Regions from separate parts of the Paenibacillus guangzhouensis genome, predicted to be linked through region 2. Evidence: a T-box and tRNA genes for the amino acid it is inferred to sense, from the RefSeq annotation. Region 2 holds a T-box; the other holds one or more tRNA genes.
The links. The T-box of region 2 lies ahead of GCU39_RS20340 (arginine--tRNA ligase). A T-box ahead of a tRNA ligase gene usually reads a tRNA of that ligase, here a tRNA-Arg.
Positions count from the first base shown of each region.

Region 1: it has a tRNA-Arg gene. The T-box ahead of GCU39_RS20340 (arginine--tRNA ligase) is inferred to sense a tRNA for this amino acid. The anticodon was not compared.

Region 1 is NZ_CP045293.1:4,716,193-4,732,345, forward strand. It holds gene GCU39_RS21120 (erythromycin esterase family protein) at 1-412, opposite strand, end outside; gene lspA (signal peptidase II) at 514-969, opposite strand; gene GCU39_RS21130 (sigma-70 family RNA polymerase sigma factor) at 1,290-1,802, shown strand; gene GCU39_RS21135 (DUF4179 domain-containing protein) at 1,795-3,114, shown strand; gene GCU39_RS21140 (glycoside hydrolase family 2 TIM barrel-domain containing protein) at 3,162-6,173, opposite strand; gene GCU39_RS21145 (helix-turn-helix domain-containing protein) at 6,299-7,135, shown strand; gene GCU39_RS21150 (sensor histidine kinase) at 7,138-8,208, opposite strand; gene GCU39_RS21155 (response regulator transcription factor) at 8,240-8,929, opposite strand; gene GCU39_RS21160 (D-alanyl-D-alanine carboxypeptidase family protein) at 8,926-9,825, opposite strand; gene vanT (serine racemase VanT catalytic subunit) at 10,752-11,912, opposite strand; gene GCU39_RS21175 (acyltransferase family protein) at 11,860-12,906, opposite strand; gene GCU39_RS21180 (D-alanine--D-alanine ligase family protein) at 12,911-13,969, opposite strand; tRNA gene GCU39_RS21185 (tRNA-Pro) at 14,446-14,522, opposite strand; tRNA gene GCU39_RS21190 (tRNA-Arg) at 14,529-14,605, opposite strand; tRNA gene GCU39_RS21195 (tRNA-Gly) at 14,620-14,694, opposite strand; tRNA gene GCU39_RS21200 (tRNA-Asp) at 14,721-14,797, opposite strand; tRNA gene GCU39_RS21205 (tRNA-Met) at 14,832-14,905, opposite strand; tRNA gene GCU39_RS21210 (tRNA-Glu) at 14,916-14,990, opposite strand; rRNA gene rrf (5S ribosomal RNA) at 15,054-15,170, opposite strand; rRNA gene GCU39_RS21220 (23S ribosomal RNA) at 15,309-16,153, opposite strand, start outside.
Region 2 is NZ_CP045293.1:4,507,089-4,523,241, forward strand. It holds gene GCU39_RS20285 (VOC family protein) at 1-319, shown strand, start outside; gene GCU39_RS20290 (beta-N-acetylhexosaminidase) at 473-2,020, shown strand; gene GCU39_RS20295 (M42 family metallopeptidase) at 2,132-3,211, shown strand; gene GCU39_RS20300 (hypothetical protein) at 3,436-3,783, opposite strand; gene GCU39_RS20305 (hypothetical protein) at 3,858-4,418, opposite strand; gene GCU39_RS20310 (ABC transporter ATP-binding protein) at 4,598-5,563, opposite strand; gene GCU39_RS20315 (ABC transporter ATP-binding protein) at 5,556-6,539, opposite strand; gene opp4C (oligopeptide ABC transporter permease) at 6,549-7,475, opposite strand; gene GCU39_RS20325 (ABC transporter permease) at 7,487-8,440, opposite strand; gene GCU39_RS20330 (ABC transporter substrate-binding protein) at 8,499-10,232, opposite strand; gene GCU39_RS20335 (ArsR/SmtB family transcription factor) at 10,531-11,454, opposite strand; T-box leader at 11,622-11,855, shown strand; gene GCU39_RS20340 (arginine--tRNA ligase) at 11,897-13,807, shown strand; gene GCU39_RS20345 (MBL fold metallo-hydrolase) at 13,903-14,649, opposite strand; gene GCU39_RS20350 (Lrp/AsnC family transcriptional regulator) at 14,804-15,232, shown strand.

The sequences.
Region 1 (16,153 bases), 210 kb from region 2:
CCTTGGAATGCCAGATTGGGAAAATCGAACGCTGCATCATCTCCGCCGAGGTCCATGTGCCTGCATTCTCGTTTGTCATGAAGGCATCTCCAAGACCCGATTCAAATGCGATCACGTCAAAATCCAGCTCTTCGTGCAAATATTTGATCAGTCTTGTCTTCATGCTGCTATATTCCGCGACACGATGAAAATTCTCGCCGAGACTAACGACGGTCTTATCCTTCAAAATCGGTTTAAGGAACGCCAAGTCTTTGTAATCCGACGACGTTAACGATGTAATCTCCCTTATATTTTCCTTCATCCCCGCATTTTTCTGGGGAGCTGCCGATGCGGATGCGCCTACGGGAGATAGGACGAGCGAAAATGCCAGGCTCAGAACCATAAGTCCTGTTAATCGTTTGGTTGCTTGCATGTTGAATATTCTCCTCCTTGAAGTCCACTTTCGTTACTCTCTTACCTGCAGAGACATCGTAACAGGAACTTCTAAGGAATCTATAAAGACAACGAATTTCTTCAATGTGCGTGACAGACCCGCTTCTTTACGAACCGTACCGCCATATAGATGACGAGCAGGATCATTCCGATATTGATTGCGTAATCGGCTAGATTTAGAATGCCTTTCCCCGAGCGGGATACGATAAAGTCCGTGACCTGGCCGAAGACGAGTCGGTCAATGCCGTTGCCGATCGCCCCACCGACCAAGAAGCCTGCGATCATATCCGGGAATCGCCCGTGCCAAGCCCCTATACGCCGATAGATCAACACCCCGATTACGAACAAGACGGCGATCAGCCCGAATAACCAGGCGTAGCCTTGGAAAAGACTGAAGGCCATCCCGCTATTCTCATAATGCGTAATCTCCCATCGCCCGAGAAATACGCTATCTCCAATATCTACATGCATTCGAATCCAAATCTTCGAGAGTTGATCGATCAATGTGACGACGATCGCGACGATATAGAACCACATGATGTCACCTGCTTTCTAGACTCTAATGTGAACAGGCTTAATCATAGCCATGTGCTCATCATACTACAAATTGGTTGGTACCGAAAAATAGAGGCACTCCCGATGTAGTGCCTCAGGCTGTCGATACTTTACATATAACTCATTACGACACCATGTTAGTAGTTACAATAAGAATAAATGATGGTGACAATATATTGCGTTCCAGTCAAGTTTTAGTTAAACAAAACCATATATATCGTCTGCTCGCCTTCATTTTTTTGTAAAATAATGAAAGAAAACGCAGATTTCTTGTGTCTAATGGCTGAGAGGAGGATGGGGGAATGATTTCTATGACGGCACCTGATCGAAATGAAGAGCCAGACCTGCAAAGATTGATATCGGATTATGGGAATTCCCTGCTTCGTATGTGTTTCCTGTATCTCAAGGATATTCGCTTAGCAGAGGATGCCGTTCAGGATACTTTTGTAAAGGTCTATACAAGTTACTCTCAATTTGAAGGGAAATCTAGTGAAAAGACATGGATTATGCGTATAGCAATCAATATCTGTAAAAATTATCTGCGCAGTTCATGGTGGAGACGAATTGATGGATCGGTCATTCTTGAGAATATACCTGCAGAAGTGCATGACGTTGAAGATGACACACTTCTATACCAGATCATCAAGCTGTCTTCGAAATATAAGGAAGTGCTTCTTCTGTATTACTATCAAGATATGAAAATTCGTGAGATCGCAGAGGTGTTACAAATACCAGAATCCACAGTCGCCGTAAGATTGAAGCGAGCAAGGGAATCGTTAAAAGGGAAATTGAAGGGCTGGTGCGAAGATGCGTAGTGATAGCAATCTTAAGAATATCATTGATGCTAGATTAGCCGAATTGACCGTCAGTCATGATCTGGAAGATAGAATACGATGTGCTTCTTTACATAAGAAAAGATATCTTCAAAAACCATGGACTGTTGTCATTATTGTATGTATCTGTATCATGATTTCGATACCTGCGATGGCGTCCAAAATCCCTGTATTCCAGGATCTTGTTCAGATGATTGACCCAGCACTGGCTCGATTTCTTCAACCTATAGAATTGGTTTCTGAGGATAAGGGAATCCAAATGGAAGTTGTCGCTGCCATGAGCGATGGTGAGACTGCTATCGTTTATATAACACTGCAAGACTTAACGGGTGATCGAGTAGATCGAACCGTAGACTTGTACAATTACTCGATTGACGATGCCAACATATTCTCGCATGAGCTTGTCGATTATAACGAGAAGACAAAAAAGGCAACGATACGAATGATTGCGAATGGCGGACATCAATTGAATGGGAAAAAAGTGACGATTCGTATAAGTTCATTTCTGAGCGGTAAAGATGATTACGGGCAAATTGCTACGGACATTAAACTTACCGATGTCGTACATGAAACCCCAAAAACGATGAAACTTGATATGAGCAATATCCCTGGAGGCGGTGGTGAGTTATACTCTGAATTCGAGAAAAGGGGTACCGTTGATATCTTGAAAGTTGACGAGAAAACAGTTGCCTTACCTCCTATAGATTTTGCGCAGATATCTAATATTGGCTTTGTTCAAGGGAGACTTCATATTCAGTTAAAATGGAAAGAAAGTATCGATGATCATGGATCTTTATATCTTTTGAACGCAAATGGTGATCGTATTGATCCTAGCAACCTATACTTTGGCGTCGATGAGCAAGGAAACATAGGGTATGGACGGCAATATATCGAGTATATTTTTGATGTAAATCCATCCCAGATTTCCAATTATTCTTTACATGGCTCTTTCATCAGAAATAAAAAATACACGGAGGGGAAATGGGCAGTAACTTTCCAAATCGAAGCAGAAGATCCCTCGAAAAAAATCGCTCGGAATATTGACCTTGGGCATTTGAAGTTAGATCATATTATCATTCAACCGACGGGAATCCGCATGAATGGGAATATGACAACCCCAGATCAGGTCGTAGTTGAAATGACGATGAAGGATGGCAAGAAAGTCTCATACAATCATGCTGTAGCTCAGGGGGCTAAAGGGAGTTTGAGTGTGAAATACTTCCCAACCTCTCCGGTTGATTTGCAAAATATGAAAGAAGTCCGTGTGAATGGGGAATTGATCACATTTGAATGATGTTGAATAAAGGCACTCCCGAAGGAGTACCTTTTTCCTTTTGTGTATTATTCATCTTCCTTAAAAATCGGACGAATGACGAACTCGCAGGCAAATGCCTTCTCATCGAGACGGTACTGCTGCTGCAGCTCCGGACCGCAGGATCGCGATCCGACGCCGCTCACTTTGTAATCCAGATGAACGATCGTCTCTTCACGGCGAACCAAATCGTACGTATGGCGCGCAGCCGTCAGATCTGCTGGCGTGTAGTGGGAGGCATTGAAGGAGAACGGCTCGCTTGAGGCCAGATGTAGACCCATACCCAGCTCATTCGAGACGCGCGCCCATTCGGTACCATACCGTGATCCATGCTCCTGCGGCATGACGTACGCCTCATACATATCGTCCACCGTTAACAGATATTTTCCTCTACGCACGCTCTGCCGCTTGTCGATGTAGCTCTCATGCGGTCCAAAGCCGAAGTATTCAACTTCTTCCGTCCCAGCAGGCATCGTGAGTTCAAGCCCGAACCGCGGCAGGAATGGTAACTCCTCACGCACCTTCACTTGAACCTCGACCTTCACCTCACCAGCCCCGTCGATCGTCCATACCGCATCCCCATGCAGGAATGGCGTCCGAATATAGGCGCCTAACGAGAAGGATACGCGCACCGTGACTTGCGTCGGATCCGGTTGTTCCCATGTGCTGCCATACACCTTCATCTGCACCTTATCGTAGCCTTCACGGGACCATTCATGACGTGGATCATTATCGACTGGCGCTCGCCAGATATTATACTGAACAGGCTTCGATAACAGCTTCACGCCATGCTTGCTCATCGATTGTATCACGCCGCCTTGCAAGTCGAAGGCATGCTGGAAATGAAGACCGCGGATGGTCAAATATCCTTCCTCCTCGGTTACCGCAACAGCTCCGGATTGATGTGGCAGCAGAGCCGCAGCTGGAGCAGGTGTCTCGCTGAATGAGAACGATCCGAACGTCACCTCATGGCCCATCGGCGCCCATACATTCTCCTGCGTCTGCCAGATGGACACAGAGAGGTACGTGCCGCGGTCTTCTGCATGCTGAGACAGTGCATAGGGCAGCTGTACCTCGACGGCCGTCTGCGGCGCAGCCTCCAACTGCCAGATCTGACCTTGCTCCAGCACGCGGCCTTCTTGCTCGACCTTCCAATGCAGCGCAAGATGCGATAAGTTCGTGAAATCGTATCGGTTCGTGATTTGGAGCAATCCTCGGGATACATCTACAGCTTCCAGCGTCACAGGCGCGATGACCTGCTTCAGCTCGAGCAGACCGGTGTGCGGCTTCCGATCCGGCGTAACTAAGCCGTCAATGCAGAAGTTGCCGTCATTCGGTTGATCGCCGAAATCACCGCCGTAGGCATAATAATGCTGCCCGTCCGGCGTGACCGCAGCGATCCCATGGTCGCACCATTCCCAGACACAGCCGCCCATCAGCTTCGGATATTGATAGATTAAGTTCCAGTAATCCTTCAAGTCACCCGGTCCGTTCCCCATCGCATGCGAGTATTCGCAGAGGAAGAACGGCTTGGTCTTCGTCTCATCGAGCGCATACGCTTCCGTATCCTGAATCGAAGGGTACATGACGCTCTTCACGTCCAAGCATTCAACGCTTGTGTTGTGGTCGCCGAACGGCGCCTCTCCCTCATAATGCACGAGGCGGGAATCATCCCTGCGCTTCGTCCATTCCGCCATGGCGACGTGGTTCACGCCATAACCCGACTCGTTACCGAGAGACCAGATGATGATCGACGGATGGTTCTTATCCCGCTCCACCATACGAACCATACGATCCACGTAAGCTTCCCGCCAGGCAGGGTCAGCCGACAACCAGTGCGGTTTGCCTACGGCGCCAACGCCATGGGCTTCGAGGTCCGCCTCATCTACAACGTAGAATCCAAATTGATCGCAAAGCTCGAGGAACCGCGGATCATTCGGATAATGCGAGGTCCGAATCGTGTTCACATTGTGCTGCTTCATCAGCTTCAAATCTTGGATCATGTGATTGATCGGGATCGTCTGTCCCAGCTTTGGATGCGAATCGTGGCGATTCACCCCTTTGAGCTTGATCGCCTTGCCGTTGACCATGAACACGCCGTCACGAATTTCAACCTTGCGGAAGCCAACGCGAACGAGCATCGTCTCTGTTCCGTCATGCAGATAGAGCTCATAGAGGTAAGGTTGCTCCGCGTTCCACAGCGTTGGATGCGCGACTTCCAGTGCGAGCATCCCTTGACCGTCGATATTCGTCGTGCCGGAAGCGACGAGCGTGCCGCTTGCATCCAACAACTGCGCGGTCACCGATACGCCCCCAGTCGTCTCTACATCAATGCGCAAGGTCGCATGGGCGAAGTCGGACGCGAGATCCGTCTTCACGAATACGTCGCGAATGTGAGCCTTCTCGCGAGAGAGTAAATAGACATCCCGATAAATGCCCGAATAGCGCCATGCATCCTGGTCTTCCAGGTATGTACCGTCGCACCATTTCAAGACGAGCAAGGTCATGCGGTTCTGACCCGGTCTAACGTATGCGGACAAATCGAACTCCGCCGGTATGCGGCTGCCTTGGCTGTATCCGACGAACGCCCCGTTCACCCATAAGTAGAAGCAAGAGTTCACGCCCTCGAATACGACGTACGTCTCCTTCTGGTCCCACTGCGCCGGCAGTTGGAAATCCCTGACGTAGACCCCGGCCGGGTTCTGATCCGGAACGAAAGGAGGATCGCATGGAATCGGATAATTGACATTCGTATAATGCATCTGATCATAGCCATTCGTCTGCCAACAAGATGGCACGATGAGATCATCCATCCCGAGCACATCCGCATCCGCCGCAAAGAATTCACCCTGAACGTCTTGTACACTAGCATAATATTGAAATTTCCAGCTTCCGTTCAGCGTCTGATAGGAAGGGGAATGTCCTCGTTTCCCTTGCTTGGCGCTTGCCGCATCCGAGTAAGGAATATAGTGCGCCCGAGCAGGCATCCGATTGATTTGCAGCACATCGAGATTTTCCCAGTATTTTGTAAGCGATGTCATAAGAGCACTCCTTCGATTCGATTTGCTCTTATTATAGAGTTGAGGTACCATCAATTCATAGGAACCAAAACGGACAAAACATCGTACAAAATGGACATAAGAAGATAAGCCTAAGGAGGAACTACATGCGAACACTGCCCTTGCGTAGCAATATGCGTCGAGATATCGAATTCGATATTCCATTCTCTGTCTATACAGTCGGTACGGACGTTCAAATTCCGATTACGCGGCTAAGCGGATTCTCCGCCAAGCAAATGCTATTCACCTTCTCCGGCACGGGGCGATTCCGTAAGCTCGGACAGGACAAATGGGACATTCTAGACCCCGGCACCTGCGTATACATTCCGGAAGGCATGCCGCATGAGTATGTATCCTTAAAAGGGGAAGCTTGGCACGTGGGGTATGTCACTTTCGTGGAGAGACGCGAGGGGATGCTCGCAAGCTGGGGCTACGGCTCGTCGCTAACCTATACCCGCCTATCAGATATCGATAATATTTTCCCACTCCTGGAGCGAATCTGGGTTAACTCCGGTGCGCATGAAAATCCGTGGTTAACCACGGAGGTATTATTCACGCTCTTCCTTGAGATTAAGCGGCAGCATCAATTGTTCCAAGTCGGCGACACGCCGATGTTCCACAGCAGGCTGAATCGCTATCGAGAATCTGCCGTTGAGAGCGCCGTCCGATTCCTGCACGATCATTTGAACCGTCCGATTACAATGACACAAGTTGCAACCCATGTCGGCTATTCACAAAAACAGCTCACACGCTTATTTCGCGAGGAGCTAGGTCAGACGCCTTTGCAATATTTGCAGCAGATTCGGATGCAGACGGCATTAACATTATTAAATGAACATACGGATATGACAATTCGCCAAGCAGCGGCTTATGTCGGGATGGAGCCTACTTATTTCACAAGGCTCCATCGCCGCATGTATGGCTGCGTTCCGTCAGAGCGCTGAACTCATTTCGGAAGCCATACCCGGAATGTCGTGCGTTCGGCATCGCTGCTGACATGAATCTCGCCTTCGTGGAGATCCATGATGCTCTTCGCAATCGCAAGTCCTAGACCAGAGCCGCCCGAATACTCAGACCGGGATTTCTCCACCCGATAGAAGCGGTCGAAAATATTCGGAAGATCAATGGCCGGAATCCCTCCCCCATAATTCGTTATCTCAACGATGGCTGCTCGTTCTGTATCCCACAGGTGGATATCCACGTATTTGCCCTCCTGACCATAGTTCAGCGCATTAGAGATCAAATTCTCGAATACGCGAACGAGCTTCCTGCCATCGGCCGGGACGATTGGATGCGCGGCTTCATAGTGCTGTCTAGATTCCATCTCGGCCTGTTTGAGCTGCGGCGCGAACTGAACGACCAACTGATCGAGCATTTCGGCCAAATTGATAGGCTCTTTCTGCAGACTCATCCCCTTGTTCTGCATGCGCGTAAACTCGAACAAATCATTGATTAACTCATGCAGCCGTTTCGCTTTATCATGGACAATTTGAGTGTAGTAGCGAAGCTCCACTTCATCCCGATATTTATCGCCGTTAATCAAATTAAGATAGCCGAGAATCGAGGTCAACGGCGTACGTAAATCATGGGAGACGTTGGTGACCAGATCATTCTTGATCTTCTCCGCCATCCGTTCCTCCTCCATCGATTTCTGTGCTTGAAAGACAATATTGTTAATACTCATGGCCAGATTGCCAAGTTCATACGAATCAACAACTTCCACCTGCTTGTGGAAATTGCCCTCGGCGATATGGCGTACCTCTCCAATCATATGGTGAATTCGCATCGTGAAATATCGTTTTTTTTCATGGCGATAACAGAGAAACAAGCACCCTCCGAAAAGGATGATTAACATCGCAAGAAAGATAACTTTCCGCGGAATAAATCGCAGAACCACGTCCGCAACCCCGCGGAACACGCCTAGTTGATCATACAAGTTGTATATATATTCAGGGATCAGGTAGCTCGCGGCCATCACCACGAATATCGAACCCACGAAATATACTAAAATTCTCATCACGGACAGATTGCGCAGCACAGCCATTGGACTACTTCTCAATTTTATAACCTACTCCCCATACGGTCTGGATGAACGTCTCTCCCGGTGCAGCCGCTTCAAGCTTATCGCGAAGGTTGCTGATATGTACCATCACGGTCTTGTTCGACCCTGCCCCTAATTCATTCCATACGCGCTCGAATATTTCTTCGGAACTAAACACACGGCCCGGGTTACTCGCCAGCAAATACAAAATATCGAACTCGAGCGACGTGAGCTTCACGACCGTTCCATCCACGCTGACCGTATGGCTATCTTTATTAATTTCTAAGGATTGAATCCGAATCGAGCTGCCCTCCGCTTGTGCGGATTGTTGATAATTCGCTCGCCGCAGCAGTGCTTTCACGCGAGCCGTTAATTCGAGCGGATTAAACGGTTTAATCATATAATCGTCCGCGCCGGTCATCAGACCAAGGATCTTATCCATGTCCTCCACCTTCGCACTCAGCATCAGAATGGGAATGTTGCTCTTCTTGCGCACCTGCCTGCACACTTCCATTCCATCCATTTTTGGCATCATAATATCGAGGATCAAGAGGTGGAACGCTACACTCTCCATCTTCTTCATGGCTTCTTCGCCATCATGCGCTTTATGGATGGTGTACCCTTCATTGCGAAGGTACACCTCGATTAGCTCAGCAATCTCTTTATCGTCATCGACGATTAACACCGTTGTGCTCACACCCATTGCTCCTTTATCTCTTTTGCTTTTACTATTATGGAACGAAACGTGGGGATGTAGACCGAGTCAAACCCCATCGCGAATAGCTTCTGCGTCTCGATGAACCGGGTATCGGAATCCTGCGCACCCATAACGACCGAGATCAACCGGCGGCCATCTCTCGCCGCGGTACCGGTGAAGCAGTAGCCCGCTTTATTCGTGAAGCCTGTCTTCAATCCGTCTAATCCTTCAGCAGCTAATTCAGGGTCCTGCAGCATATGGTTCGTGCTGCGTACCCGCTCGCTGCTGAATTTCATCGTATACTCCGGCAAGCTCGTCGTCTTGAGCACTTCCGGGAAATCCTTCAGCAGCGCCTTAGCCAGCTTACCGAGGTCCTTCGCCGTCATCTGCGTCGCCTGATCACCATCCGTTAATCCGGACGCGTTAATGAAATAAGAGTTTTTCAACCCGAGTTCCAGTCCCTTTTGATTCATCTCGGCGGCAAAACGTTCCTCGTCCCCCGCGATATATTCCGCCAGCGCCACCGCCGCGTTATTCGCCGAAGGAATCAGCATCGCGACATACAGGTCACGTACGGTTACACGATCACCGGATCGCAAATCGATGCGCGCACCTTCAACGTTTGCTGCATGCTCGGTAATCGGTACTTCGTCATTCCAACTGATCTTCCCTTCATGCAGCTGCTCGAGGACCAAATACTCCGTCATCATCTTCGACATGCTTGCCGCCGGCAGCGGCGTGTCCGCATTTTTCTCGAAGATAACCTCACCTGACTTCGCATCGATGAGTAAAGCGGCTTGTGCTTCTATAGTAGGTTCAGTGATATGTTTAAGAAATAATACGGTACAAATCGCGGAAACGACGGATAATCCGGTCATTAGTCTAATCTTCATCATGTTCATGCACTCCTATCTAACAGATTACTGCTAGTATAAAGAGCGGAGTCTAAGAGAACAGAAAGAAAAGATTAAGAATTTATAAGGATTTGCATAAAGTTCTTTTTTATGGACCCTGACTTGCACACACCTCCTTATTTTAACATTTCCACGAATGGCGTATTGGGAGAATAACTGCTTTTTTGCAGTTATTTTGCGAGTACGACTACTTTCTCACCAGATTAACTGCCTTTTTGCAGTTAATTCGTATGCTCGAGCTACTTTTTCTCCACATTAACTGCCTTTTTGCAGTTATTTCGCAAGCACGCCCACTTTCTCTCCGATTTAACTGCTTTTTTGCAGTTATTTTGCGAGCGCGCCTACTTTCTCTCCGATTTAACTGCCTTTTTGCAGTTATTTCGCAAGCACGTCCACTTTCTCTCCTCATTAACTGCTTTTTTGCAGTTATTTTGCGAGCGCGCCTACTTTCCCTCCGATTTAACTGCCTTTTTGCAGTTATTTTGTTCCACATCCTTATTCCAACAAGAACAAACCCACCTTGTGGAAGGTGGGTTGCACGCATCTATGCTTGATACAACTTCTTATACAGTTGATAAATCGCAGAAGATTCCCCCCAATATGCTGAGAGGCAGCAGGAAAGAAATGAGATAAGAGGCGATTAATTTGGGCCTCAGATTCAAATCCTGAAACCGCCTAGCCAATAATGGCACGACTCCCCATGCCCTTGCTTCCTTTTTCAATCGATCACACCTTGCCTCTTTGGGAATGGTGATGCAACAGCATGTTCATCGTCGATCGGAATGACCGCTTACATTTTACACTATTATACTGATGCATCTCCTAGGGGACAAGATGATTCGGACATTTATCACGTAGGTATATCGGACTGAATGCATGACAAAAAGAGCCGACTCGAGGAGTCAGCTCTAACCATTCGAAACCATCTTCAATCGTGGATGTGACTCCTCCTGCTGAACATATACGCGAGGAACGCGAGCCGAGATGCGGCATATCAGTTCATTTGTAATCGTGCCTGCGCGCGCTGCTAGCGAGGCCAGCGTGATCGATTGACCCTGGTCTTCGCCGACGAGCACGACCGTGTCGCCAGCGGATACGCCGTCGATCTCCGTCACGTCCACCATCAGCTGATCCATGCAAATCTTGCCTACGACCGGTGCATATTGCCCGCGGATCAACACTTCTGCGCCTTGGCCGGACAAGCTGCGCGGATAGCCGTCGGCATACCCGATCGGGATCGTCGCGATACACATCTCGCGCTTTGCGGTGTAGTCTCTGCCATAGCCGATCTCCGCTCCCTTCGGCACGGATTTAACCATGGCGATAGTCGACTTCAATTGCATCGCCGGCTTCAACTGCAGATCCTGCCGGATGTCCCCTGATGGTATCCCGAACATTAGCACGCCCGGACGCACCAGATCATATTGCATGTCCGGGTAATTGACGATTCCGGCGCTATTCTGCGCATGCGTTAGCCCGATGGAATAATCCTGGAGCTCATGCAAACATGTATCGAATCGATCTACTTGCATTTGCGTATAGGCTTCATCCTCAGGGTTCAATTCATCCGCGACTGAGAAGTGGGTGAACACCCCTTGGACATGCAGGCTCGCATATGCAAATATGGCTTTTATCGCATCCATCTCGTCATACGCTAGTCCAATTCGATACATCCCTGTATCGATCTTCACATGGACGGGAAAGCGGATATTGCGTCTCTCACCGTAGCTGTTCAGTTCCGCAGCATATTCTGGCGAGAACACCGTCTGCGTGATCTGATAGGAGGCGAGTTGTTCGAATCCCTCTGGCGGCGTAGCTCCAAGAATCAAGATCTCGCCTCGGATGCCGGATTGCCGAAGGCGAATGGCTTCATCCAGATTGGATACCGCGAATCGGACCACGCCAAGTTCCGTTAACCATTGAGCCGTCCGCACTGCGCCATGCCCATATGCATTGGCTTTGACGACCGCCATGATCTTCGTCTTCTCCGGAAGAATAGAGCGAATTCGCTCCAAATTATGTGTGATGTGGTCGAGATTGATTTCGGCCCAAGCCCGCCTTTGCAGCATAGGTTTTCCTCCTTACCCAGAAATGGGATACCGTAAACGACAATAAGAAAATGACAGTAAAATAAATAAGGCTGTTCGCCTTCAGAATCGGCAACTGACTAGAGAGCACTCGAACGCCGAGGATCATAGCCGGATGAATCAGATACAAAACCATACTGATGTCGGAAGCATAGGCATGAATCGGTTTGCCGGGTACGCGCAGCCTTAGCAGCACAATGAATCCGAACACGACCGTCGGGACGAGCATGACGTACATACTATCGTGTATCGGCCAGCCGAGAATACGCAGCAGCGCTGCTTCGAAAACCATCCAACCGAAGGAGAATAAGAGCCCGAACTCGCAGATAGCATCGGATAGTTTCCACTCCGGCAATTCCTTCGCCATGAGCGCACCGAGCGCCACGAACGGAAGTCCGAAGAAGAGCCCGTTGCGGCTGTATTCGAATACAGCCAAATACCCATCCACCATCTCATGCAGCACTGGAACCTGCGCCGTTAACCGATAGTAGGAATCAGCGAGCAATCCGATCAGATAGAGGACAAGCGAGACCGCGGCGATCTGCCGTAGCGACATGCGCTTCTGGGCATAATAGACGATCGCAATCGCGAACATCAATGCTGGCAAGAACCATAGATGATAGTACGTCCCCACGAAGAACACCTGCTGGATATATTGCTGAAGCCACTCCTTCGTGAACCCCTCATTCATCCAGACATAAATATTCACCGGTAAATAAATGACACTCCAGAGAAGATAGGTCGTACCGAGCTTCTTCATGTAATGCATGAACTGTACCTTTGATCTTGATTTCACGAAAAAATAATACCCTGCCGTAATGAAGAAGAAAGGGACCGCGATCCGCGCGATCACCCTTATCAGAATAAAGTTGCCGGTATCGGAATACGATTCGAGCGGGTCCGTATGGATACAGATCACCAGGATCGCCATGATCAGCTTGGTCACATCGAGTGCATGATCTCGCTCTTTCGTCATCTTCCTAAGACTCCCTTGCCAACTCGATTAACTGGTCGATCAATTCGCTATAGGATAAGCCTGCAGCCGCGATCATGGCCGGGTAACGACTAGATGCGGTGAAGCCAGGCATCGTATTAATCTCATTAAAAATAATCTCGCCTCCCGGTGTGATGAAGAAATCAACACGTGCTAGACCTCTGCAGCCTAGGACGCGGTATACTTCCATACCACGCTGCTTGACCGCTTCTAGCAACTCGGGCTGCACTCTGGCAGGCACATGCTGTTTGATCTCTCCGAGCAGATATTTATCGTCATAGTCGAGAAAATCGCGGCTCGGCTCAATCTCCCCGATCACGCCGGTGAACAATTCACCATTGCCGTAGACTGCGCAGCCGACCTCGATCCCTCGGACTTCCTTCTCCACGATCACTTTGTGATCGAACGTAAAAGCGTATTGAACCGCACGATCCAAGGCTTCCGCATCGAGCACCTTCGTAATGCCGACCGAGGAACCGGAGTTTGAAGGCTTCACGAATACTGGATAACCAAAGTGCTGCTCTACATACTGATCGATTCGCTCTGCTTCATAGGTTGTCTGCGTGACATAGAGATAGTCGGTCGTCCGAATGCCCGCACACTTCACGAGGTCTTGCGTGAAGGCCTTGTCCATGGAGACGGCGGAAGATGCCGTATCGCACCCGACGTACGGAATGCCTGACAATTGCAGCAAACCTTGGACGGTCCCATCTTCGCCATTCTTGCCATGCAGGACCGGGAACACGCAGTCCAACTGGACGTACTCATACTGCCCGTCATTATCCAGTAACAGAATACCCGGCCGTGTCGGGTCCGTTAGAATACCTGCCGGACGGCAGGAAGCATGGTGATGCCAGCTTCCATCCCGAATACGATCAATCCCGCCGATATAATGGAGCCATTTGCCTTCCTCTGTGATCCCGATGCACATCACTTCGTATTTGTCATGCGGTATATGTTCTATTACTGCCGCAGCCGATTGCAGCGACACCTGATGTTCTGTGGATTTGCCGCCAAAAAGGACAGCAACCTTCAATCGATTCATTTCTCATCTCTCCCATTCTTAACTCTTTGGTAACGACAGTATAAAGAATGGAATCTAAGAGAAAAGAAAGAAAAAGTAAAGTTTTTCATAAGATTACGGATCAGGATAACAAAAAAAGCTTGTCGTCATCTCTGTGGTAGAGAGGAACTGCAAGCTTAGTTGGAAATTGGATGATTTAGTCGGTCAGGAGAGGTGGAAGTTTAGCCACTAGGTGTGATGCTTTGACAGCTAACGAACCCGGGAAAGCATATTGGCCTTAAAAACTATATTTTTTCATTGTAACGAATCCAGGTAACCTTATTGGTGGGAATGGTGCGCCAACTTAAGCGATCATCATCAAATAGCGGGTTTAAGATTCGTTAGTCGCGGAAAAATCCAATTTGAACGCATATAAGTGTCCTACGATTCGTTAGCCGTAACAACAAAAAAAGCTTTAACGACATTTCATGTCATTAAAGCTTTATCTTATAAATAAATGGTCGGGATGACACGATTTGAACATGCGACCCCCTGGTCCCAAACCAGGTGCTCTACCAAGCTGAGCTACATCCCGAGAAAATGGCGCGCCCTAAGAGATTCGAACTCCTGACCTTTTGATTCGTAGTCAAACACTCTATCCAGCTGAGCTAAGGGCGCATATGAAGTTAAAATGGAGCGGACGACGGGAATCGAACCCGCGACCCTCGCCTTGGCAAGGCGATGCTCTACCGCTGAGCCACGTCCGCATATGAAGATGATCAAGCAAGTAAAATGGCGGAGCTGACGGGATTCGAACCCGCGGTCTCCTGCGTGACAGGCAGGCATGTTAGGCCTCTACACCACAGCTCCACAGTAAAAGAAAGATTCGCTTATTGTAGTGATATTGCGGGGACAGGATTTGAACCTGTGACCTTCGGGTTATGAGCCCGACGAGCTACCGAACTGCTCCACCCCGCGATAAGTTTCATGGTGACCCGTAGGGGATTCGAACCCCTGTTACCTCCGTGAAAGGGAGGTGTCTTAACCCCTTGACCAACGGGCCTTGCCTAACTCGCCCATATGTGAAGCATCGAATGGGCAAAAAAAAACCACAAAAGTGGTATCCGCTTGGCATCGTCCTACTCTCCCAGGACCCTGCGGTCCAAGTACCATCGGCGCTAGAGGGCTTAACGGTCGTGTTCGGGATGGGTACGCGTGGAACCCCTCCGCCATCGACACCAAACGGAATATCTTCAGAGTTTGATCTCTGAAAACTAGATACGAGATAATTTGCGTTATTAGAACCCTTACTCAGTACCGGGGTCCCCGAAAAGTAATCGGAATTACCTTCGAAGCCTCGCGTCACTTTTTGGGGTGTTTTTAGGATAAGCCCTCGACCGATTAGTATTGGTCAGCTCCACACATTGCTGCGCTTCCACCTCCAACCTATCAACCTCGTCGTCTTCAAGGGGTCTTACTAATTGGGAAATCTCATCTTGAGGGGGGCTTCACGCTTAGATGCTTTCAGCGCTTATCCCGTCCGTACTTGGCTACCCAGCGGTGCTCCTGGCGGAACAACTGGTACACCAGCGGTACGTCCATCCCGGTCCTCTCGTACTAAGGACAGCTCCTCTCAAATTTCCTACGCCCACGACAGATAGGGACCGAACTGTCTCACGACGTTCTGAACCCAGCTCGCGTACCGCTTTAATGGGCGAACAGCCCAACCCTTGGGACCTACTTCAGCCCCAGGATGCGATGAGCCGACATCGAGGTGCCAAACCTCCCCGTCGATGTGGACTCTTGGGGGAGATAAGCCTGTTATCCCCAGGGTAGCTTTTATCCGTTGAGCGATGGCCCTTCCATGCGGTACCACCGGATCACTAAGCCCGACTTTCGTCCCTGCTCGACCTGTATGTCTCGCAGTCAAGCTCCCTTATGCCTTTGCACTCTTCGAATGATTTCCAACCATTCTGAGGGAACCTTGGGGCGCCTCCGTTACTCTTTAGGAGGCGACCGCCCCAGTCAAACTGCCCACCTGACACTGTCCCCGAACCGGATCACGGTCCTAGGTTAGAACTCCGATACGATCAGGGTGGTATCCCAACGGCGCCTCCACCTAAGCTGGCGCTCAGGCTTCTAAGGCTCCCACCTATCCTGTACAGATCGTACCAAAGTCCAATATCAAGCTGCAGTAAAGCTCCATGGGGTCTTTCCGTCTTGTCG
Region 2 (16,153 bases):
CGGCTTATGGGAGGGAGAGCAGGTCAACCTCCCTTACCATGCGTCTATCCGCCATATCGCCTTTACGACAACATACGAGCAGCTGCGGCATGCCGCGGATTGGCTCCGGTCAATGCAGATTGAGCCCGTCATCTTCCCGGGACAAGCAACAGGCGACCCCGTCGTTCGGCCAGATCAGGGGAATGCCTCAATTTATTTCGATGATCCTGACGGGAACAGCCTGGAGCTTATGGCGAACATCGAGGTTCCCGCTCCGCTGCGTCAGATGACGTCCCTATTAACCATCGAAGAATGGGAAGCGAAGCTCCGTACGATGTAGAACAAATGCATAACATAACCCCCAATCACGGTGAGGAACCTACAATTTGTATGGTGCTTCACCGTGATTTGCATGGTTTCCCCCTCAATCCGATCGTGATATGATAGTCTCGTCATTTTATATATTTTTCCAACAGAAATGGAGGAATTCGCAATGAGCAAGATCCACGCTGCACCTGCCGTTGTTCCGAGTTTAAGAGAATGGACAGGCGGGACAGGGCAATTCCAGTTCCATCACACGACGCGTATCGTTATCGATGGGAAAGACAGCGATGTGCTACGAGAACTTGCAAGCGCTTTACAGGATGAATTGAAACACGTGACCGGGCTTGAACTCACCGTTCAATCTGCGCCAGCCGCAGAGCAAGGCGACCTCTTACTGACCTTGAGCGATGAAGACGCAGCCCTTGGCGAAGAAGGGTATGTCCTCTCTGTGACAGAGCGCATCAGCATCCAAGCACCGGCAGCGGCGGGCATTTTCTATGGAACACGGACATTGCTGCAAATCCTGACGCTAGATACCGAGGGCCATGTTCATGTCCCGCAAGGCATTGTACGTGATTATCCGTCGTATCGCCGCCGCGGCATCATGCTCGATGTCGGTCGCCGATATTATTCGGTACAGTATCTCGAAGAGACGATTAAGCGTCTCGCATGGCATAAGTTGAACACGTTCCAGCTGCACTTCAGCGAATGGAACGGCTTCCGCTTGCAGAGTGAGACGTATCCGGGACTCGCATCGACCAAATCCTACAGCAGAGCAGATATCGATCATCTGCAGGCCGTTGCCAAGCGTTATCATGTCATGATCATTCCCGAGATTGAAATGCCGGGTCATTGCGCGATTCTGAATAAATATAATCCAGATTTGAAGTTCACTTGCCCTTCGATGGATATGGATACGACCGGCTGGAGTATCCCAGAATTTACGGTGGACTATACGAAGCCTGAGACACGGGAATGGCTGAAGAGGCTCGTCGATGAATTCATTCCTTGGTTCGATTCGCCTTACTTCCATATTGGTTCCGATGAGATTCAGACGGAGGAGTGCATGAAAGCTTCGCCGGTCCTCGTCGATTATCAACAGAAACAGAACCATCCGAAAGTCGGTGACAGCTTCATTGAATTTATTAATGAGATGAGCGAGCACGTGAAGCAGGCTGGCAAAATTCCGATGAACTGGAACGGTTTCGAAGACTATGATCCGAGCATTGCGCTGCATCCGGATAACGTCATTACGGTCTGGAGCGACGAAGGAAGCCCTTCGAAGCAAGCGATCGATTTCGCGCAGGAAGGTTATGCCGTCTATGCTTCGCCGGGCAATGTCCTCTATGTCACGCCGGGCAAGCAGCTCGTGCCGAACAACGCCTATGTGTACGAAGCTTGGGAACCGACAGCACATTCGAACGTCATCGGTTATTTCATGTCGATCTGGTCCGACTACTGGGATCAAGTCCAGACGCCGGACGGCCGTATTGGTTATGAGAGCGGACGCTCCTTCAAAGGTGAAGAAGTCGGCGACGGTGTCTATGTCATTCTAGAATCCAATTTTGAAGAAGCATCACGAGGTCCAAGACAGATTCTGTCCGAGCGTATGTGGGGCGGTCCGCGGTCCGCGACGGTGGGTGCTTTCTTCGAGCGCGTGGAACGGATCGGGGATGAGCCTTCAGTTCGAGGATTTGCAGGGCAGCATAATGCATAACTAATCCCTGACTCAAGCTTGCTTCCTGATCACAAGAAGTTCATACTGTAAGGTAGATCAATTGGGAGCCTGCACAGGCTTGAACTTTTTCATAAAAAGGAGTAAATACGCATGCAACAAGAAACGTTGGATTTGTTCCGCAAATTAACAGAGTTCCCTGCCGCGTCCGGCTTTGAACGCGGGCTTCGCGCGCTTGTCAAAAAAGAAATCTCGAAATACACCGATGAAATCATTCATGATGCGCTCGGCGGCGTGTTCGGCGTTATGCGCGGGAACGAAGAGGGTCCTCGCGTCATGGTGACAGGGCATCTAGATGAAGTGGGATTCATGTCCACCCAAATCACGGATACAGGCATGATCAAATTCACGACGCTCGGCGGCTGGTGGGGACAAGTCATCCTTGCGCAGCAAGTGGATGTCATCACACCAAACGGTCCGATCCGCGGTGTTGTGGGGTCCATTCCGAAGCATCTCTTGGATGAAGCCACGGCGAACAAGCCGGTAGACCCGAAAGTGATGTACATTGATGTCGGTGCGGACAGCCGTGAAGAAGCCGAAGCAGCTGGCATTCGCCCAGGCCAACAAATCGTGCCGGTTTGCGAATTTACGCCGATGCTCAATCCGAAGAAGATTATGGCCAAAGCGTGGGATAACCGCTATGGCGTAGGTCTTGCGATTGAACTCATGAAGGAATTACATAACGAGAAAGTGCAATTGCCGAACATCTTATTCGCAGGGGCTACCGTGCAAGAAGAGGTTGGACTACGTGGTGCGCGTACAGCGGCAAATCTGATTCAACCTGATATTTTCTACGGACTCGATTGCAGCGCTGCGAATGATATGACAGGCGACCGCAATTCCTTCGGCCATTTGGGCAAAGGCGCTTTGCTTCGCATCTTCGATCCAACGATGATTACTCATCGCGGCCTAATCGAATTCGTGCAGGACATTGCAGATACACACAAAATCCCTTACCAATACTTCGTATCGCCAGGCGGCACGGATGCAGGCCAAATTCATATGAGCGGCATCGGCGTTCCTTCGACGATTATCGGCGTCGTGGGCCGTTACATCCATACGCCTGCTTCGATTGTGCACACCGACGACATCGATGCAGCCAAAGAACTGCTCATTCAGCTTGTGAAGCACACCGACCGCACAACATACAATACGATCGTGGAGAACAGCTAAACCCTGCTTCCTCTACATCAATAACAAAAAAAAGAAACCCCACAGCCTATCGCAAAGGTTCACAAGAACCGATGCCCAGTCTGTGGGGTTTTATTCGTAGAATCAAACGATCTAGGCCTTCCAGCTCTCGATTGGCAGCCAAATAACCCCGCAGGTCGCGCGTAAGGAATAAATCTTAGGCACGAACAACGGGGCATATGGGGCAAGACATAACACAAAATGGCTTACAATGTCACTGTAAAATACACACTAAGTCCGATCACCAACACAGACGAAATACTGCATAAAATCGTGTGCAGCCCCTCCATCCGATGCTTCACCGCATAGATCAACTGCCGAATCGCAAAAAGAACGCCAACGACATTCAAGACAATCACCAGCACCGTAAATACATTCATGAATGTCGACGAACCCGCCGCCATATCATGATGATGCATCGAGGCCATCGTACTCATCAGCATAGGGGCCGAGAGCCAATGCACTGTATGCAGTACAATAACAGCTAGTAGAGATAGGACTGAAGCTGCCGAATACTTCGACTGCACCCGCATGCGCAACATTCTCGATAACATGCTCACCACATCCTTCTTCCGTTGATGGCAGATGTTCGCGAGGAACTTCTCTTACTCATTATACGGGGGAAGCTTCAGAACATTCGCAATGATTCCGGCGTGCTGCTCGCAGCTGCTTCGTCTACGATCTGGACAAACGCAGACGGGTTTTGTCGAATACGTGCCCCAATCCGCTGTAATGTGGCAGGGGCGAACTGATGGAACATTTGATCCAGCGGCGAGATCGCAGCGAACATTAACTTATCATCTAACTCGTGGTGGGTGTCATGTTGTGAAGTGAATATCTTCTCTATCTCCTCGAGCAGCAGCAGCATGGTGTCTTCTTCGAAATACTGAACCGCCTTCTTCAGACTCGTCCAGAACATCGGCTGCGCAATAAAATACGCGCTCCACCAATAGAACTCGGCTTGGGATTCTATGGCATGATGATGATAAGAACAATACATAAATAACGCTTGTTGACCCGGGGTCAGCTCTCGATAGAACTGAACCTTGGCTACGACGCCGTCTCTGCCTATCGTTTCGTTCTCCCGCATCATCGCTTTGTAGGTCGTGATGATCGGCTTAAAACATACCCATACCAAGCCTTCATCCGTTGAGGAATGAAAGGCCTGGCGCTCCACTTGAAAGTCCATCTTTATACCCACTCCCTATGTATAAATATACAAGATATGGAAGTAGTCGGATAGGTGTTTCTTTTGATTTTATTGCATTTATGTTTGAAATTTCCAAATTTAATCGAATTCGACAAAATATTATAACAAAAATCGTTCCCCTATGAGATGACGCTCTGAGGGAACGATTCTGTATGCCGTTATACCAAATGGCACGCTACATAATGGTCATGGCCGACGTGACGAAAAGCTGGAGCTTCGGCCTTGCACTGCTCCGTCGCAAATGGGCATCGCGTATGGAACTTGCATCCTGACGGCGGATTCGCCGGGCTTGGAATATCCCCCTTCAACACAATGCGATCCCGCTTCAGCTTCGGAATCGGAATCGGTACCGCAGACAGCAGTGCCTTCGTGTAAGGATGCAAGGGATTACGGAACAATTCGTCCCGCGGCGCCGTTTCCATCATGGAGCCCAAATACATCACGCCAATCCGCGTGCATAAATGTTCGACGACACTTAAGTCATGCGAGATGAATAAATAGGTCAGTCCCTGCGATTCCTGCAATCCGCGGAACAAGTTAATGATTTGAGCTTGAATGGATACATCCAGCGCGGAGACCGGTTCATCGGCAATGATCAGGTCTGGATTCAGGACGAGCGCACGCGCGATCCCGATCCGCTGCCGTTGGCCGCCGGAGAATTCATGCGGGAACCGATCGTAATGGTACGAGGACAACCCGCAGGCCGCCAGCACCTCTTCGACGCGATCCCGAATCTCGCCCTTCTGCAATAGACCGTGATCGAGCAGCGCTTCACCAATGGCATCGCCTACGCGAACGCGCGGATTGAGCGAACTATATGGGTCTTGGAAAATGAGCTGCATTTGCGGACGAAGCTTCCGCAGCTCCTTCGGAGCCAGCGTATGAAGATCAATCCCCTTGAACAACACTTCACCCGATGTCTTGTCCGTCAAGCGCAGTATCGTACGTCCAACGGTGCTCTTCCCGCTGCCTGACTCGCCGACAAGACCGAAAGTCTCGCCTGCTCGGATCGACAAGCTAATATCATCGACAGCCTTCACATGGCCGATTGTACGATTGAACAACCCGCCTGTAATCGGGAAATATTTCTTTAGGTTTCTCACTTCAACGATCGGTTCAGACATGAACAGCCGCCTCCTCATATAACCAACAAGCCACCTTCTGGCGGTCTGCGATGTCTCTTAACTGCGGCTCTTTCGATTCACAGATCGCCATGCACTGGCCGCAGCGATCATGGAAATAACACGATTCCGTCAAAGTCAATGGATTCGGAACTTGTCCTGGAATGGAATACAACTGATCCTGCCGCTGATTAATAATCGGCTTCGACTTCAACAAACCTTGCGTATACGGATGTCTCGGGTTGTTGAATAGCTCGACGACTTCGCCTTCCTCGACGATTTTGCCGGAATACATCACGATCACATAATCCGCCATTTCCGCAACAACACCCAGATCATGCGTAATCAAGAGGATCGACATGTTCGAATGCGATTTAATATCCCGAAGCATATCCAGAATCTGCGCTTGGATCGTCACATCGAGCGCCGTCGTCGGCTCATCGGCGATGAGGAGCTTTGGATTGCAGGAGATCGCAATAGCGATCATGATCCGCTGCAGCATACCTCCGCTGAGCTCATGCGGATACGAATGGAAGATCTGCTCCGCACGCGAGATTCCGACCTGTTCAATCAGCTCGATCGCACGCTTGCGCGCCTCCTTCTTGCTCATCTTCAGATGCTCGATCAGCGGCTCCGTAATCTGTTGACCAATCGGGAGTACCGGATTCAGCGAGGACATAGGCTCCTGGAAGATCATCGCAATATCGTGTCCGCGAATCGTGCGCATCTCATTTTTGCTCATTTTCAGCAAATCTTCGCCTTCAAACCCGATCCGTCCGTTCACGACTTTCCCTGCAGGCCCTTCGATTAATCCCATAATGGACATAGCTGTCATACTCTTCCCGCAACCGGATTCGCCAACGATGCAGACAGTCTCTCCTTCACGCACGCGTAGGCTAATATCGTCAATCGCCTTTACCGTACCTTCCTCCGTGTAGAAATACGTACTTAAATGGTCGATTTCAAGTGTGTTCTTCATCCTCTTCACCTACTTCTTATGTTTGGGGTCCAGCACGTCCCGAAGCCCGTCACCGAATATATTAATGGCGATTACCGTTGAGAAAATCGCGAAGCCTGGCGGAATCCACAGCCACGGATGCTTCTCGAAGTCAATGATGCTATTCGCCGCATCAATCATATTCCCCCATGTTGCCGTAGGCGGCATGACCCCAAGTCCGAAGTAGCTCAGAACTGACTCCGATAGAATCGCTCCGCCGATATTCAGCGTTGCTACAACAATTAAGAGCGGGAAGAGATTCGGAAGCAAATGATGGAACAATTTCCGGCGGTCTCGAAGACCTAGAACAACAGCTGCTTGCATGAACTCGCGTTCACGAAGACTGAGCATCTGCCCCCGGACAAGTCTCGCAAGCCCCGGCCAGCCGACGAAGCTCAGCATCATCATGACGATATACATACGATAATCCGTCGGAATTTTCCACTCGGACAATAATGCCCCGAGAATGAACAAGATCGGCAGACTCGGAATCGAGAGCAGCAGATCTGCAATCCGCATGATGATTTGATCCACGATTCCCCGGTAGTATCCCGCGATCGCTCCGAGCAAGCTGCCAATAAATACCGATAACAGCATCGATGCTAAGCCGACAGTTAGTGAGATTCGACCCGCTTGGAGCAGACGTGTAAGCACATCGCGCCCTAGCATATCCGTCCCTAGCCAATGTTTGAGATTCGGTGCATTGTTCATCGCCGTCACGTTCACCTTGCCGTCCGTGTAAGGTGAGAAGAACGGTCCAATAAAGCACGCCACGAACATAAATACAATAAAAATAAAGCCCGATACCGCTAATTTATTCTTGAGCAGCTTCCGCATGGACTGCGTCCATAATGACGTACGAACAGCGGGGAGCTTGCTGCTACGACCTTTGACAACTTCACCTTGCACCATAGCCATTGGGCTCCTCCTCACAGTTTCACGCGCGGATCCGCGATGTTATATAGAATGTCGGATATAAGCGTACCGATGACCGTCAGAACGGCGATGAACATCGTAAACCCCATCAGCAGCGGATAATCTCTGGCGCCGAAGGATTGCATATACAGCTGTCCGATCCCCGGCCAATTGAATATTTTCTCAATGATAAGCGATCCCCCGAACAGCCCCGGCAGCTCGAAGCCGACGAGCGTAATTGCAGGCAGCAGCGCATTGCGCAGCGCGTGACGGAATAATACCTTCTTCTCCGTCATCCCTTTGGCACGGGCTGTGCGGATATAGTCCTGCTTGATGACATCAATCATATTACTGCGGAAATAGCGGGTTAACGATCCAACGCCAAGCAGTGTCATGACGATCACAGGCAGCGCCATATGGTTGATAACTTCCTTGATATACGCTAGCCCCGTCGCATTGCTGCCCGTTGTCATCATACCGCCCGGCGGCAGCCACTTCAGATCGACGGCAAGCGTCTTAATCAAAAATAACCCGATAAAGAAAGATGGAATCGACATCGCAGCGAAAATCCCGATCATCACAAGCGTATCGAACCATGAATATTGCCGATAAGCGGAGATGACCCCAATAATGACGGCGAGCAGCCACGTGAAAAATGTTGAAGTAATGGCGAGCAAAAACGAATTCCAAATATATTCATTGAATAGGGTCAAAACTGGCTTTTGCTGTGCAAGCGAATAGCCGAAATCCCCATGCAGTGCATTTTTCATCCAGAGCAGATAACGATCAATCAGCGGCTTGTTCAAGCCGTAAATCTCGCGAAGCTCCGCTTTCCGCTCCGCTGTCAGCTTCATGTTGCTGGATACGAAATCCCCAGGCGTCAAGGCATATAAGAAGAAAATCAACATCGATGCGCCGAGTAATATTAAGACCATATAGATCAGACGTTTGGTTAGATACGTGCTCATATTTGGCTCCTTAATAGTCCATCCCCTGTCTGCACGACAAGGGACGGAAGAGGTTGTATTATTTCAAAGTCCATTCCGGCAAACTCGCCGAGATGCCTTGCGATGGATTGATTTTGATATTCTCAATACGGCCGTTGTACGCCAGGATCAATTTACTGTAGCTCGTGAAGATGTACGGAGCGTCTTCATTGATGACTTGATACAACTCTTTATAGATCGCTTTGCGCTCCTCGATGTCAGTTGTTGCAAGTCCTTTCGTATAGAGCTCTTTGACCTTCGGATTGTCGTACCCCTTCACTTCACCATCGACGAAGGACATCACGCCTTCCGATGGGTCACCTAGAATCGATGTAGAGAAGGAGACAAGATCGTAATCCCCGCTCTCGAACTTCGCAATCTGTGCATTGAAGTCCGCGAATTGTTCTGCTTCAAGTTGAACACCGATCGCTGCATAGTTTTCTTTGGCCACGGCGATGAAAATATCCGTACCTTTCTTCTTGGAACCAATGAAGTGGATACTCAACTTCTTGCCGTCTTTCTCGCGGATACCGTCCGTTCCTTCCTTCCAGCCTGCTTCATCCAGCAATTGCTTTGCTTTCTCTGGATCATACTTGTACGGGTTGATACCTTCTTCGGTATAAGCCCATGAGCTCTGCTGCGTCGGGATGTTCGCGATGGTCGCGGCTCCTTGGTTCGAATCCACATAGATGGTCTGGCGGTCGAGACCATAGGTTAATGCTTGACGAACAAGCTTATCCTTGAGTGCTTCATGCTCCATATTGAATTGAAGATACCCATAGTTGCTCGCGGTATACGGCTCTAAGTTCAAGAAGCCCAGCTTTTGCAGACGGTCAATATTGTCCGTAGTCGCTTGGAAGCTGCCGTAGTCCTGCTCCCCTGTCTCAATGAATTGGAACGCGTCGCCTTCCGTTGTTTTGTAGATGAAATGTTCAGTCTTCGGCTTACCTGCATAGTAATTCTCATTCGCTACAAAGCGTACTTCCTGACCAGGAATAAATTTATCCAGCTTGTAAGGTCCATTGCCGAGCGGCTTCGCATGTAAGTTCTTGATGTAATCCAGTTGGCCGAACTTGTAGTCTTTGCCGTAATAAGCTTTGGACAAGACATCTGTTCCAAGCACGGTAAGCGCCGTTGCATTGACCTTCTCGAGCGTGACCGAAATGGTAAGTGGGTCGATAATCTTGATCCCTTCGATCGAAGAGGCTTTGCCTTCTTTGTACGCTTTGCCGCCCTTAATATTCGTCGATAGGATATCGTATTGGCCGTCATAGGCTTTGTCGTGCAGAATCGTCCAAGTGAATGCCACATCATCCGCCGTAAGCGGCGATCCGTCGCTAAATTTCAAATCTTTGCGAAGGTGATATGTATACGTTAATTGATCGTCCGAGATGTCCCATTTCTCTGCAAGGCCAGGGATCGGAAGACCTTTCTCATCGACTTTGACGAGCGAGGAGTAGAGGACCGAAGAGACGTTGCCGTCATAGCCGCTCTGATGGAAAAATGGCGTGAATGCTCCGCTCGGATCCGTTAAACCGACGATAATCGTATCCGTACGTTTCTTCGCATTCTCAGGAAGCTTCGCTAGATCTGTCGCTTTGACCAAACTCGTAATGCCGCCGGCTGCCGGTGTTGGAGTCTGTTCGGAAGTTGTCGCTCCCGCTTCGGTCTTGCCGCTGTCCGCCGCAGGCGTCGAAGCAGGTGAAGAGCAAGCCGACAGTAAGAGTGCCCCGCTAATGATAACCGTTAGTACTGAAAATAAACCCTTTCTCATAACATGTCTCCCCGTTTCCAATAAATTGAATTACACATTAAATTCCGACCCGAAAGGTATGAATTAGGTTTGATTGGTTTTATTATAAGAATCAAAACGTGTTCTGTAAAGAGAGAACCCAAAAAAAGTTTTGTATAAAAAGAATATGTATTAAAGATCTCAATCAGAAGAACAGAAGTGAGTCTTCAACTAAACAAAAAAAAAACGCCTCCGGCGTCCTGACAAGGACGGGAAGCGTCTAAGTGAAACATCATGGCGTGCTCTATTCAGAAAAGTTAGCAAGGCAGGCTGTGCTATCTTATTGCGATATCGTTGCGATATAGCGATACAAAATCTCGTCAATTTGCCTAATCGCCTTAAGCCGAAGACTATAGTGCGTCGTAACCTCACCTTCAATATGGGCATGGATGAATCCAGCACTGCGCAGCTTGCCAATATGATCGTGGGTAATTCCTTTGGAAATTTTCAGATGACGAACAATTTCGGTAAACGGCTGCGGTCCATTGTGCAAATAGCGTAAAATCTTCATGCGGCTCTTCTCGCCAATGGTTCGAAGAATCCGATAATGGTGCGGAGAGAGCTCACCCGGCTCATCCACGTACACCCTCGCCGCATAGTGGCAAAGCGTTACTTTGCCAAAGTGCCAAATGACATTCAATGGTTGAAAATGATATTGCGGGACAAGTATCAATTCTTCAAGACCCGGGATGGGGGTGAACAGCATGCCGTTCGTCGTATCGTCAACGAAATCCTCCGGCGACAGCTGCGTCAACATCTCCGTCCGTCTTGTCGCTTCTGCATGGAGCAACTGAATAATCTCGGGGTCCAGCTGACGGAAATACTCTTCGTTCCATGCGGTCAACAGCTGAACGGCATGCGTACGGAATGCCTCCATCTGAGCTGGGAATTCATTGCCATATTGCGACAGCAGTTCGTAGAGTTCGCCTACGGAATGCCCCTCAATCCACGCCACGAGCTCTTCCGGAGACGTCGAATCCGGACAGACGAGGGCCAGCAAATAGATAAATCTCCAATCGCCATTCACCTCGGTATTACCCAGCATATCTCGGAGTTCAGGCGATAATCGCTCCTGCGTCGTCTCCACCCAATCCATCGATAAATCGATTTTCTTATAGGACTTGCGGCATAAATAAGTATGCAGACTGCTAATAAATTCATGCAAAGGCGTAAAACTTACGCGCAAGCGATAATCCAATGCCACACCCCTCCGCTCCTTTCCAATCCCCCATGTGTATAGGTATTTTTATCTTCTAAATGTATAGAAAAGTGTATATTTAATCAAGCGGTTCTGTATCGTACCTCGTCCCCCTTCATTCGCCGCTTGCAATTATTCATCAGATTTTGTATAGTGATTCACAATAAATAAATTCATTTTCGTTGATCGGGAGAGTAATTCATGTGATGCGTCCAAGCGAGCCGGGGCAGTGGGAGCCGGTACGACAGCATGGGTGAACCGGACCCGGGAGAAAATCTTCCGAACAAGCGCGCTGCAGCCGTTCACAGTAGGGAGATTCGGCGCCGTCCGTTATCGGTTAGAGGGGTTAGACATGACTTGTCTAACAACAAGAGTGGTACCGCGAAGCAACAGCCTTCGTCTCTTCATTGAGACGGGGGCTTTTTCTATGTCTAGGGAGGAATTTCGTATGAGATTACAAACTTTCATCATCACACATATCGAGCAAGCCATCACACGTCTGTATCAGCTGTCTCTCAATTCCGAAGAAGGAGGCAAACCGCAAGCTGCCGTTCGGATCGAGCAGCCTTCTCATATGGAACACGGCGATTATTCCACGAATATCGCGATGCAACTCGCCAAAGTGCTGCGCAAATCGCCGATGATCTTGGCTTCGGAGATTGCTGCTCAGCTCGAGCAGGAAGGTAAGCTGGAACAGCTCGTCGAGAAAATCGAGGTCGCGCCGCCAGGATTCATCAACCTCTTCATCGATTGGAGCGTGTGGGCGAGTCGGGACTGGCAGTTGGAGCAACGCAGGGCACAAAAGGCGATTGTCGAGCATACGTCGATCAATCCGAACAAATCAGCCCATATCGGGCATTTGCGCAATGCCTGCATAGGCGACAGTATCGTCCGTCTGCTTAACCGCGCGGGCGTGCAAGTCGAGGTACACAATTACATCGATGACCTCGGCAATCAGCTCGCCGATACGGTCGTCGGGATGCTGCATACGCCGCTGAAGAACGAGCATGCGCGATTCGGGGATTTCTGCTGGGATGTCTATTCCTCGCTGCACCGCGAATACAAGGTTCGCCCTGACTTAGAACAAGAGCGTTCCACCGTCCTTCACGCTTTGGAGGAAGGCCATAATAATACCGCTTGGATGGGTATGCTGGTAGCTGAGCGCATTGTGCGTGAGCAGCTGGAGGAGATGGAGCAGTTCGGCATCGGTTATCACCTACTCGTCTGGGAGAGCAATATTGTACGGGAGGGCTTCTGGGATGCGGCCTTTCAACTGCTGCAGCAGACACCGCAATTCAAGCAGGAGACGGCTGGCAAGCTAGCGGGATGCTGGGTGTTGAAGCAAGGGGATACGAATCATGAGGCACAGGGGGACGCGGATCAGCTCGAAGGGGATCATGAGCATCAGCTGGATAAGGTGCTAGTACGGTCGAACGGCATCTTGACCTATACGGCCAAAGATATTGCCTACCATCTCTGGAAGTTCGGCTTGCTGGGCAAAGATTTCGGTTACAAGCGGTTCGCGGACGGACTCTATACGACCACAGCCGCCAGCCTTGGCGCCCCTGTGGCCGACGCGTTTGGGCATGCCGATACCGTGATCAACGTCATCGATGCTCGCCAAGCGTATCCGCAGATGATGGTGAAGCAGGCGCTGGAGGTACTCGGCTTCCAAGACCAAGCAGATCAGCTCCGTCACATCAGCTATGGCGTCGTCTCGCTTAGTCCACGTTCGGCGGCGGACCTCGGCATCGATACGTCGGACGGCAAGAGTGCCTACGCCATGTCCGGCCGCCAAGGCATCGGCATCAAAATCTCGCGACTGCTCGATCTGATGGAGCAAGTGATCGCAGACAACCGGTCGAACCCGGACGGCTTGTCCAGCCGGTTGATCGCCGCCGCTTCGATCCGCTACTATCTGCTGCGGTTCAATCTGCAGACCGAAGTCGTCTTCGACCTGCAGCAGGCGACCGAAATCTCAGGCAATACCGGGGTCTACCTGTTGTATGCCTACGCGAGAGCCAGTACGCTCATGCATCGCGCTTCGGCAGAGCATGGCATCACGCCGCAGCTTCCTGCAGCGTTCCCTGACCTGCACCGCGCAGAATATGCGCTGCTCAGACAGCTCGCGTTATGGCCGGATACACTGCATGCCGCTGTGGAGGAATTATCGCCGAGCCTCATCTGCACGTACGCCCATGAGCTTGCGACGCTATTCAACAACTTCTACGGCGCCTGCCCGATTCTGAAGGGCGACGACGCTTCGAAGGCGTTCCGAGTCTGGTTGACTTCGAGGTTCCACGAGACGCTTGGCGACGCACTAAATACGCTCGGGCTGCCGACGCCAGAGCGTATGTGATCAAGGGGAATGATTTCTGTCGTGACTGGAAATCGCGGCGGATGGATCCTGGATCGTAAATCGTGGGCCATAGATCGCAAATCATGGTTCGCGGGTTAGACCCACTCTCCGTCTTCCGGAATCCGCACGTTGTAAGACTTCCCTGATGCGTCGAGGGCATCGCGTAGCTTGTCACGTGTCACATGGCAGTGATTGATCGCGTCCATGTGCACGGCAACGACCTGCGTATACGGGGCGTGCTCGCACACGGCGATGACATCCGCTGCATCCATCGTGATTGGATCGCCCATCACGAACTGAGCGCCGCCGGCGTTCACGACCGTGACATCGGGATGATACGCATCCAGCGCTTGCACGACATCGTCGCACCAGATTGTATCGCCTGCAATATATAACGTTGGTTCATTCGCCGCTTGCAGGACGAAGCCGGATACTTGGCCCATCCATTGTCCGATTTCCCCGGTACCATGTTGACCCTGGGTACGGTGAATCGTGATCCCATTGGTTGAGATCGTTGATTCAATGGACGTGACATCCGTGAAGCCATGCCCATGAAGCTGCTCCTCGTTGCCCGGCTGGCATACCACCGGAGTTGTCTTCGGTAGACGCGCAATCGCTGCTTCGTCGAAATGGTCCTGATGCAGATGCGAGACGAGCATCAAGTCCGGTTGAGCCCATACGGCTGCGTCTGCTGGCAGCGGTACGAGCGGATTTCTACGGTCATTATTGGAGTTGATAATCGGCGGATTCGCTTCCGCATCACTAAACATCGGATCTACCAGGATCTTGACGCCTGCATATTCCAGCCATAATGTCGCGTTTCTGATTAATTGGATTTTCATTCTTACAACCTCCTTATCTTCCTGTTACAATGATACACAGAGTCACGGACCGCAGGGAATAATCAGGTGAAAGCAATCAACGTGTTTTCCTTTCACAATGTAAGCATTTCGGTACAGCATGGGGTCCCATTAGGCTGCTAAGGAGGTTTCGCACATGAATGATGTTACGATCGACGCGGTGGATTTGGACATATTGCAATTATTAATCGAGGATGCGAACCGGTCGCACAAAGAAATCGGCCAGAGCGTCCACCTTACCGGGCAAGCGGTCGGTGCGCGCGTGCGCAAGCTGCAGGATATCGGCGTCATCGAAGGCTATACGGTAAGATGGAACCCGGAGAAGCTCGGCCAAGCCGTGCAAGCGCTCGTCACCGTGTTCCTCACCTCGCATACGGCGCATCAACGCTTCCGCGCCTTCGTCGACAGCTCTGACGAGATCGTCGAGGCTCATCGCGTTAGCGGCGAAGGCTGCTATTGGATGCGCATCCGCGTTGGCTCGCCTTCTGCGCTAAGCGCATTTCTCGAACAGCTGCTGGAATTCGCGAATTATAAGGTCAGTCTGACGATTGATCAGGTGAAATAGGAAAAGGGAGAACGCACCCGTGATTGGGCGGCGCTCTCCCTTTTTTGTTGTGCTAAATAAAGGCTGAAGCCGAAGCGATATTGTAGTACTGCTCGTGACTTAGCCTTGTGGCACATCGGGGCATCAGGTCATAGAGGCGTGGGACATATTAGTCGTTCTACGTGATCACGGCATGGCAGCGTGGCTATCCTGGATCATTGCAGGAACTTGACACGAAAATACCACGGGATGCGGGCTATGTTGGATTTTTACAGTAACTTTAGACATACGAGGCTGATCATGCAGCAAAACTCGCTTCTACCCTGCAAATATCCACTATAGCTCGCAAAACATAGAAAAGAAGACCGCTATGCTGGATGAAATCCAGTATAACGGTCTTCTACGTCATGACTGTAGGTTGGGTAGTAACTTATATCCTCACTCGTGCAAGACGATACGAAGCATCGTATCCAGTGATCCGCATCGCGCGCCCCCGCCCTTGAATCGCGTCATGCGAGCACGCGCGGATGGTACAATTCCGGCTGGAGGCATCTTGGCGGCCTGATCTATCGATCTGGCGGTAGCGTTCCTCCGGTGCGGCAGCCAAGACGACGGCCTGATGGGATAAACTGTATTAAAGCAGTTCATAGTCATCGTGATGCGACCGGACGAGCAAATAACTGTTTTTTTGCAGTTAATTTAGCGGAAACATGACTTGCCGAGCAAAATAACTGCTTTTTTGCAGTTAATTTAGACGCTAGTGTGACCGATCGAGTGAATTAACTGCTTTTTTGCAGTTAATCGAAGCCGACTCGCGCCCAACCGAGCTAATTAACTGCTTTTTTGCAGTTAATTTAGTCGGAACGCGGCCTATCGAGCGGAATAACTGCTTTTTTGCAGTTAATTTAGATGCTAGCGTGGCCGATCGAGTGAATTAACTGC